One region of the Shewanella sp. SM71 genome, then DNA from elsewhere that is predicted to be linked to it. Evidence: predicted binding sites of a transcription regulator. Region 1 holds the regulator's gene; the other holds the start of a gene.
What was found. Region 1 encodes sigma-54, which starts transcription at its own class of promoters, with help from an activator protein. Its sites were predicted from a motif close to GTTGGCACGNNNNTNGNNT; they were not measured.

Region 1 (5,353 bases):
GGTGTTACCCATATTTACCAAGGCGTAGACAATAAGTTCGAGCCCTATGAAGCATTGCTCGCACTTTATGGTGTCACCCCAGAAGAAGTGGCTTATATCGGTGATGATATTGTCGATCTTCCCGTGATGAATGTCGTCGGTTTAGCGGTCAGTGTTGCTGACGGCCACCCCTATGTACGCCAACACGCCCATTTTGTGACTACGCTCAATGGTGGCCACGGTGCACTGCGTGAACTCACAGATCTGTTACTCCTAAGTCAAAATAAATTCACTTCGGCCCATGGAATGAGTATATGAGTCGTGTGACACTCGCGATTATCGCTTTTTTTGGAACCGCACTAGCGCTTTACTGGCAGGTCCAGAACAAACACAGCGGTGATTCCGATAACAGAGTAAAAGATCAAAATACCCCAGATTTCATCGTTGAAGATCTGCGCAGTGTTGAGTTCAATGAGCAAGGACTAGTGAATAGCCGTGTGACGGCGAAACACATGGAACATTATGATTCAACGAATCAAACTTTCTTTACTCAACCTGTTTATCTTGTTTATCCAGACCAAGGTAAAGCACAATGGCAACTCAGGGCAGATCAGGGCAAGCTAAACAAGGAAACTGGCAAGGTTGTATTAGAAAATAATGTTATTATCGATGCCATTAGCCCAGAAGAACCGATTCAGACCTTGTCCACCAGTTATCTGGAACTCGATCTCAACACTATGATAATGACCTCTGACCGTACCATTTACGTCACAGGGAAAGATTTTAATATTCAAGGCCAAGGCCTTTATGCCGACCTCAACGCGCAAGAAGTGCAATTGACCAGTCAGGTAGTAGGAACATATGAAGCAAAATAACGTATTACTTGCCAGCCTAATGCTAATTATGAGCATGAGTGCTTTCGCGAAAGTCGGCGACTTAAAGCAAGAAGTCAAAATTAAAGCAGTGAGCCAAACTGCGGATATCAAAAACAACCAGATCATTTTCTTTGGTCCGGTTGAAGTTACCCAAGGCTCAATAAAAATCCAAGCAAATGAACTGCGTGCATTTTCCGCTGAAGGTGAAAATAGCAAAACTTTGGTCGCCACAGGCAACCCTGCTACATATAGCCAAATATTAGACGATGGCCGCCCTGCATCTGCCAGCGCGAAAGAAATTCGTTACGATATGGCAAGCCGCACCTTAACACTGAAAGGTATGGCGTCATTAGATCAAGCAGGTAGCCAAGTTACAGGCAATTTAATCCGCTATAACATGATTCAACAGAAATTGATGGCCGAGAGTACTGGCAGTGGTGACGATCGCGTGATCACTATTATTCAGCCTGAAAACTATCAAGATGATGCTAAATCAGACGCTCCGGCGGATAAACCTGTAAAAAAGCAGGACTCTAAATGACCCAAATCACCTTAAGAGCACAAAATCTGGCTAAAAGTTACAAGAGTCGCCAAGTGGTTAAAGACGTCAGTCTGACGGTAAAAACCGGTCAAGTCGTTGGCCTACTCGGTCCAAACGGCGCGGGTAAAACCACGACCTTTTACATGGTTGTCGGGCTAGTGAAGAGCGATAAGGGACATATCTTTATCGACGATGATGATTTAACCGCAGATCCTATGCATCTGCGTGCCCGCAAAGGCATAGGTTACTTACCGCAAGAAGCCAGTATCTTTCGTAAGCTAACTGTTCATGACAACATCATGGCCGTACTGCAAACTCGTAAAGAACTTAAAAACGAAGAACGAGAAGAAGAACTAGAACATCTGCTCGAAGAGTTTCATATCACCCACATCCGTGACAGCCAAGGCATGTCATTGTCGGGTGGCGAACGTCGTCGCGTCGAAATTGCGCGGGCTTTAGCCGCTAATCCTAAGTTCATTTTGCTCGATGAACCGTTTGCCGGCGTCGATCCTATTTCGGTTATCGACATCAAGAAGATTATCGAACAACTCAAAAGTCGCGGCCTTGGCGTACTGATCACAGACCATAATGTCCGCGAGACATTAGATGTATGTGAACATGCTTATATTGTGAGTCACGGAAACCTGATTGCCGAAGGAACTCCAGCAGAGATCTTAGACAATCAGCAAGTTAGGGCTGTGTACTTAGGTGAACAATTCAGGCTATAGTTAATCGAGCGAAGCCAATGGAGGCAATTTATACCGCCATTGGGCTTCACTCAAGATAATAATAAGCGACCTCATCCAACAATAATAACGTAGGGATCAGCGGTAACATGAAAGCGTCACTCCAGCTCAAACTGGGTCAACAGTTAACCATGACGCCACAATTACAACAGGCCATACGTCTGTTGCAACTGTCGTCATTAGAACTGCAGCAAGAGATCCAGCAAGCATTAGATTCTAATCCCCTTCTCGAGCTGGAAGAGGATCAATTCGACGCCACTAAAACCCCTGTAAACCAAACGCTATCCGATACGGACTTCAGTGAATCTAGCACTCTGCCACCAGAAAAAGACAGCTCCACCATAGACACGGCAGAGTCGCTAACCAAAGAATCCATGCCCGATGAGCTCCCCATGGACACCACATGGGATGAAGTGTTTACCGCCTCCCCAAACTCAGGCCCCGGCGGCAGTCGTGAAGACGATATGCCCTTCCAAGGCGAGACCAGTGAAGGTTTGTACGAACACTTAGAATGGCAAAAAAACCTCACGCCGTTTTCTGAAACCGATTTAGCCATTGCCACCGCCATTATTGATGCCATCGACGATCAGGGCTATCTCACCCAAAGCACTGAAGAAATTCTCGAAGCCATGGGCAATCCTGAAGTTGAGCTTGACGAAGTCGAAGCCGTACTCAAGCGTATTCAGCATTTTGATCCCATAGGCGTTGCCGCCCGTGATTTAAGTGAATGCCTGCTGATCCAACTGTCGCATTTCGCCGCTGACACGCCCAACCTAGAAAACGCCCGCATGCTGATCAAAGATCATTTAGATCTGATCGCCGCACGAGACTTTAGGTTGTTGATGCGTAAGACTAAATTAAAAGAGGATGAATTAAGGGATGGTATAGCACTCATCCAAACCCTCAATCCTCGCCCAGGTTTGTTGATCACGCCCAATAATGACGAATACGTTATCCCAGATGTGTCTGTGTCGAAGAAAAATGGCCGCTGGGTCGTTGAGCTTAATCCTGACTGCATGCCAAAAATCAATGTAAATCAACATTATGCTTCTATGGCACGCAGTACCAAAAACCAAGCCGATAGCCAATTTATTCGCGGCCATCTGCAAGAGGCTAAATGGTTTATTAAGAGCCTAGAAAGTCGTAACGATACTTTGCTTAAAGTTGCTAATTGCATAGTGCAATATCAGCAGGGTTTCTTTGAGTACGGTGAAGAAGCCATGAAGCCTATGGTGCTTAACGATATTGCCGAAGCGGTAGAAATGCATGAGTCCACCATCTCACGGGTCACAACTCAAAAATACATGCATACCCCTAAGGGACTTTTTGAACTAAAATACTTCTTCTCTAGCCACGTCGGTACTGACGATGGTGGTGAGTGCTCATCCACAGCAATCAGAGCCTTTATAAAGAAACTGGTGGCAGCGGAAAACCAGAAAAAACCATTAAGCGATAGTAAGATGGCACAACTTCTGGCAGAACAAGGGATCAACGTAGCCCGCAGAACCATTGCGAAGTACCGAGAGGCTATGCTTATTCCACCTTCTAATCAGCGTAAAAGTTTATAACCTACAGTGGATATCGGAGGACGTTTCTATGCAAATAAACCTAAGTGGGCACCATATCGAAATTACCGAATCGTTACGTGCATATGTAGAAGAAAAGTTTTCAAAACTTGAACGCCATTTCGAACAGATCAATAATGTGCACGTTGTGCTCAATGTTGAGAAAATGCAACAGATTGCTGAAGCGAGAATAAACCTCATAGGTGGTGAAGTTTTTGCAACTTCAGAGCATGCTGACATGTATGCCGCTATAGACGCCCTGATTGACAAGCTTGACCGTCAGGTTATTAAACACAAAGAGAAGTTAACAAAACACTAATAATGGAACTTTGTACCATACTGCGGCCGGAGTGCACTACCTGCGCCACTCCGGGCAGCAAGAAAAAGGTACTGGAACTCATCAGCGACTTAGTCGCTGCCCAGTACCCGACCCTCTCATCTCAAGAGATATTCGAAAGCCTAGTGGCGCGCGAAAAGATGGGGAGCACAGGTATAGGTAACGGCATCGCCATTCCACATGGTCGACTAGCCGATATAGATCAGCCCATTGCCATACTAATTAAGTGTGAAGAGCCGATAGCATTTGATGCTATCGATAAGCAACCTGTTGATATTTTATTTGCACTACTGGTGCCTGCAGACCAATGTCAGCAGCACTTAAGTACCTTGTCTTGCATGGCCGAAAAGCTGAGCGACAAGCAAATATTAAAGCAATTACGCAAGACGCATGATGAAACGGAACTCTATCAGGTAATCACTGGATGAAACTGGTCATAGTGTCGGGCCGCTCAGGCTCAGGCAAATCTGTCGCCCTTAGGGTACTCGAAGATCTCGGCTATTATTGTGTCGATAACCTTCCCTTGCCATTGATTGGCAGTTTGCTTGAGCAACTCAAAGGCAGTAACGATCTCGTCGCCATCAGTGTCGACGTGCGTAACATGCCTGAGCAGGATAAGGTCTTAGTAAAACAACTCGCTAGCCTACCTCCAGATACTGAGTTAACGAGCTTCTTCCTTAACTCCAGCGATAAAATTCTGCTCAAGCGTTACAGCGAAACCCGCCGTTTGCATCCTTTGTCGAAGAGCCGAGTCTCTTTGCAAGAAGCGATAAAGCTGGAGGGGAAACTGCTTGAGCCTATGTCAAAACTGGTCGATCACTACATAGATACGTCGAATTTGAATATCTATGATTTAAGCGACCAAGTCAGACAAATTCTCCTTGGTAGTGTCGATAAAGAACTCGTGATCAACTTCGAGTCCTTTGGCTTTAAGCACGGAATGCCCACCGAAGCCGACTTTATGTTCGATGTACGCTTCCTGCCCAATCCCCACTGGGAGTTGGCGCTGCGGCCATTGACTGGCTTAGATGAACCCGTGGCTGAGTTCTTAAATCGCCAACCACTGGTCAATAAGTTCATCTGGCAAATCGAAAATTTACTGGAGACTTGGCTGCCGCACCTCGAGCGTAACAATCGCAGTTATTTAACGGTAGCCATTGGCTGCACAGGTGGACAGCACAGATCGGTTTACGTCGCAGAGCAATTGGCAAAACGCTTTAGTAACGGTAAACATAAAGTTTATGCCCGTCATCGAGAGCTCAATAATGCCAAAGCTTGAACGTCAGATAACCATCTGTAATAAGCTCGGT
Region 2 (5,353 bases), on a different contig from region 1:
TTTAAACAATTTAACGATCACTATGGCCACCTCGCCGGAGACGATTGCCTTAAACAATTAGCGAGTACACTGTCCCAGTCCGGTCGCAGAGCGGGCGAATTAGTCGCTCGCTACGGGGGCGAAGAATTTGTCATTCTATTACCGAATGTCGACAAACAAACGGTACTCGATACAGCGCAGCATATACATCAGCTGATCCAAGCCATTGCCATTCCGCATGCAAATACCGACCTTGGGATTGTGACAGTGAGCGCAGGCGTCGCCTATCTGCAACCCTCTAACAAACAAAATGCTTTAGAACTCGTTCGCCAAGCGGACGCCGCCCTCTACCGCGCAAAATCCGCTGGCCGCAATTGCATACGGGTGATAGATGAGGACTACTAATACCCATTACTCAATTTATCCCAACAAAAAGCCCTGCACAGTTTCCTATGCAGGGCTTTTTAAACCGATTGACTCACCTTAAGGGCGTGTCACCTGAATTAACAGACTGGCATTAACCGCGGTTAAAGCGCTTACGATCGTTTTCAGTCAAGTGTCTCTTACGAACACGAATGTTCTTAGGCGTTACTTCAACTAATTCATCATCATCGATGAACTCAAGCGCTTGCTCAAGTGTCATTGTGATTGGAGTAGTCAACACTTGGGCTTCGTCAGTACCAGAAGCACGCATGTTGGTCAGCTGCTTACCTTTCAAACAGTTAACAGTCAGATCGTTTGAGCGAGCGTGAATACCAACCACTTGGCCTTCGTATACTTCAGCGGCATGGCCGATAAAGAGACGACCGCGATCTTGCAGACCGAACAGTGCGAAGGTCAATGCCTTACCCGTTGCGTTAGAAATCAATACGCCGTTAGCGCGTTGACCGATATCGCCACCTTTGTGCGGACCGTAATGGTCGAATGAGTGATAAATTAGACCAGTACCAGAAGTCGCTGTCATAAACTCAGTTTGGAAACCGATTAAACCACGGCTTGGGATGATGAAGTCGATACGTACACGACCTTTACCATCAAGCTGCATGTCTTTCATTTCAGCTTTACGGGTACCTAATTTCTCGATTACTGTGCCTTGATCTTCTTCTTCAACGTCAACAGTCAAGGTTTCAAATGGTTCACACAGTTCACCGTCGATAGTTTTCAGAATAACTTCTGGACGTGATACGGCTAACTCGTAACCTTCACGACGCATGTTTTCAATCAAGATTGATAAATGCAATTCACCACGGCCAGATACACGGAAGCGATCTGGACTTTCTGTTTCTTCAACACGCAGTGCTACGTTGTGGACTAATTCTGTTTGCAGACGCTCCAGAATGTTACGTGAAGTCACATACTTACCTTCTTTACCTGCAAAAGGTGAAGTATTAACTTGGAAAGTCATGGTCAGAGTAGGTTCATCAACAGTCAAAGGTGGCATAGCTTCTACTGCACCAACGGCACAGATAGTGTCAGAAATTTTCAGCTCGCCTAAACCAGTGATAGCAACGATGTCGCCAGCGTTAGCAATTTCAACTTCAGTACGGTCTAGACCCATGTAACCTAATACTTGGCCCATTTTACCGTTACGAGTTTTGCCATCAGCGCCAATAATAGTCACTTGTTGGTTCGTTTTAACGCTACCACGCTTGATGCGGCCGATACCGATAACACCCACGTATGAGTTGTAGTCGATTTGCGAAATTTGCATCTGGAACGCGCCTTCGGCGTCAGCATCTGGGAAAGATACTTTTTCAACGATAGTTTGGAACAGCGGCGTCATATCATCGCTCGCTACATCCGGATCTAAAGTTGCAAAACCGTTTAACGCAGAAGCGTAAACGATTGGGAAATCTAGCTGCTCGTCAGTTGCACCTAAGTTATCGAACAGGTCGAATACTTGGTCAATAACCCAATCTGGGCGTGCACCTGGACGGTCAATTTTGTTGATAACAACGATTGGCTTTAGGCCTTGAGCAAACGCTTTCTTCGTTACGAAGCGAGTTTGTGGCATTGGACCATCAACGGCATCAACCAGCAATAATACTGAGTCAACCATAGACAGAACACGCTCAACCTCACCACCGAAATCGGCGTGGCCTGGGGTATCAACGATGTTAATACGGTAGTCGTTCCACTTGATGGCAGTATTCTTTGCCAGAATCGTGATCCCACGTTCCTTTTCAAGATCGTTGGAGTCCATCACCCGCTCAGTGGCTTCTCCTCGGGTTGCAAGGGTGCCTGACTGTGACAGCAACTTGTCTACCAGGGTCGTTTTGCCATGGTCAACGTGTGCAATAATGGCGATGTTACGTAAATTCTCTAGCACGGATAAACCTCTTACCATCAAACAAAAATAGGGATATTTCAGTAATTCGTTATGGCGATCGAGCTCGATCCGCCACAATAAAAAGCGTGCCATTCTACTCCAGAGCGGCCTTGGCGCACAGGATTATTTTTGAACACTTATAAAACAATCCGCCAATCCTTGGGTAATTTCCGCCAATCATCCACTGAATGAAATCCTCTGTAGCCAGAGTTAACGCTCTGTTTAATTGCCATATTCATAGGAAAAATCCGAGTTAAGCAGCTGAATTTGCTATTTTTCGTATTCAATGTTAGCACTGCTAATGTCGATTTAAGCATCAGCAAAATCGACTTAGATACAGAGAAATTACCACGTGAACACACTGCAATAAATTCTGCGGCACACTTAATCTAACGTTCATGTTGGCGTTTACATCCGATGACATTAAGACTCACTTCATTGTCACGGGATACCTTTTTACGCATCACTGATTTCACTTGGTCTGTGAACAGCAAAGACATTTCGCACATGAGAACGAACTCTTTCCTAATAATATGATAATAAACCACTATTGGATTGATAATGCGTGGCATAGTTGGACAGACTAGCGTGGTTTTATGACAATTATGCGGCGGTTATGCGGTGGTAAATAGTCCCGTTCTGTGCTGCAAGTATGTGCGAGCTTCAGTGAGGCAGTACTTACTTATACTGTGAAAGCCAAAGCGTCATTGCCATCTCAGTGCCATATAAGCGGTGCATGTTATCGCTGTGCATCCCAGCTTAAGGTTTGCATGAATCAATTCAGTGCGCACCAAAATGGAGTAATGCACCAAAATGCCACAGACAAAAGCACCATTATGGTGCACACGCGAATCCAATTAAGTGCAACAAAGATTTTAAACCATGTTAATCAGTAAGTTAAATTATTGGCATGGATATCGCTTTATAGCTCGTAAGTTTGGCTCAAGATAAATCTCTTGAGTTAAAAGATTATAGAAGGGGCATCCCTTTACCCTACCGGAGGCTTGAGAATGTCAGTTGAATCAGTTTTAAAGCAACTTGAAGAATTAGAAGTTAAGTTCGTTGATTTACGTTTTACCGACACTAAAGGTAAAGAGCAGCACGTATCTATTCCTTCTCATCAGGTAGATGCTGATTTCTTCGAAGACGGCAAAATGTTTGACGGTTCTTCTATCGCAGGTTGGAAGGGCATTAACGAATCAGACATGGTACTGATGCCAGATCCAACGACATTTGTACTGGATCCTTTCACCGAAGAAACCACAGCGCTGATCCGTTGTGACATTCTTGAACCCGGTACTATGACAGGTTACGACCGTGACCCACGCTCAATTGCTAAAAAAGCAGAAGCTTACCTGATCTCTACTGGTATCGCTGATACTGTATTGATTGGACCAGAACCAGAATTCTTCCTATTTGACGATGTCCGTTTCGGTACTGACATGTCAGGTTGTTTCGTTAAGATCGACGCTAAAGAAGCGGCTTGGAACTCAGGCACTAGCTACGAAGGCGGCAACACAGGTCACCGTCCATTTGTTAAAGGCGGTTACTTCCCAGTTGCACCGGTTGACTCATCACAAGACCTACGTAGCGCTATGTGTTTAGTGCTCGAAGAAATGGGCCAAGTGGTTGAAGCGCATCACCACGAAGTGGCGACTGCAGGTCAAAACGAAATCGCCACTCGCTTCAACACCTTGACTAAGAAAGCGGATGAAATCCAAATTCTGAAGTACGTAGTGCACAACATGGCACACGCTTATGGCAAGACTGCGACTTTCATGCCTAAACCCATCGTTGGTGACAACGGTAGCGGCATGCACGTTCACCAATCTCTGGCGAAAGACGGTGTTAACTTGTTCGCTGGCGACAAATACGCAGGTTTAAGTGAAACGGCTCTGTACTACATAGGTGGTATCATCAAGCACGCTCGCGCGCTGAACGCTTTCACTAACCCAAGCACGAACTCTTACAAGCGTTTAGTGCCACACTTTGAAGCACCTGTTATGTTGGCCTACTCTGCCCGTAACCGCTCTGCATCAATCCGTATTCCAGTGGTACCAAGCCCTAAAGGCCGTCGTATCGAAGCACGTTTCCCTGATCCACATGCAAACCCATACTTAGGTTTCGCAGCGCTACTAATGGCGGGTCTTGACGGTATCCAAAACAAGATCCACCCAGGTGAAGCGATGGACAAAGATCTGTACGATCTGCCTCCAGAAGAAGCGGCTGAAATCCCACAAGTGGCAACGTCATTAGAAAACGCCCTTGAAAATCTGCAAGCTGACCATGAGTTCCTGACTAAAGGCGGCGTGTTCAGTGAAGATTTCATCCAATCTTATATCGTACTGAAAACAGCAGAAGCTGAGCGCGTAGCACGTACAACTCACCCACTTGAGTTTGAAATGTACTACAGCCTGTAATGGCTATCGCTATATAACCGGCTCGCTTTATGTAATTGATACAGAAAATATAAAAGCCTCGATAGCAACGCTATCGGGGCTTTTTGTATTTTGAAGGTATATACAACTTTTATTCTGATTCAATCATCGCGTTGTTCTCTAAATAGGCATCATCGCCAACCACTCTTTTATCATTCAGAGAAGGCACGCCAGACACCGCGGCAACAGCAACAATAGAGATAGATGGTTAAAAACCGATCTAAACTAAACATGGATGCAGCAGAAAAACCACCTATATAGTCGGAAGTTAACTACCGCGCCATTATTGTTAAGTGTCCACGCTTTATTCAACTAGGCTGGTTATTGTCAGGGGCAAAATCTACCAGTTGGGCAGGTTCGCCTGACTCAAATGACGCAAATGGTACACCATCTAACACGCGCTCATTTTTAAATACACGGATTTCAGAATCAGGTAACTGCGTCATCAGCAATGACAAGATAATGTGTATCTTATCCAATGGGCAATGAAGACGGATACTTGCACGTACCCCCATTGTTCGTACATCCGATTGGCAGGCAATAAATGGACGATTCCGCGTTACCTTAATCAAATGACGATGCCCATTTTTTATAGGACTCTCGTAAG

Region 2: a site for sigma-54 is predicted at 3,213-3,231, ahead of glnA (glutamate--ammonia ligase). Genes of this name have one in related genera too.

Annotation. Positions count from the first base shown of each region.
Region 1 is NZ_JAKKRW010000008.1:122,989-128,341, forward strand. It holds gene kdsC (3-deoxy-manno-octulosonate-8-phosphatase KdsC) at 1-297, shown strand, start outside; gene lptC (LPS export ABC transporter periplasmic protein LptC) at 294-854, shown strand; gene lptA (lipopolysaccharide transport periplasmic protein LptA) at 841-1,395, shown strand; gene lptB (LPS export ABC transporter ATP-binding protein) at 1,392-2,123, shown strand; gene L5L97_RS10090 (RNA polymerase factor sigma-54) at 2,231-3,709, shown strand; gene hpf (ribosome hibernation promoting factor) at 3,738-4,025, shown strand; gene ptsN (PTS IIA-like nitrogen regulatory protein PtsN) at 4,028-4,471, shown strand; gene rapZ (RNase adapter RapZ) at 4,468-5,322, shown strand; gene L5L97_RS10110 (HPr family phosphocarrier protein) at 5,309-5,353, shown strand, end outside.
Region 2 is NZ_JAKKRW010000010.1:164,487-169,839, forward strand. It holds gene L5L97_RS12025 (GGDEF domain-containing protein) at 1-384, shown strand, start outside; gene typA (translational GTPase TypA) at 497-2,308, opposite strand; gene glnA (glutamate--ammonia ligase) at 3,319-4,728, shown strand; gene L5L97_RS12040 (hypothetical protein) at 5,055-5,353, opposite strand, start outside.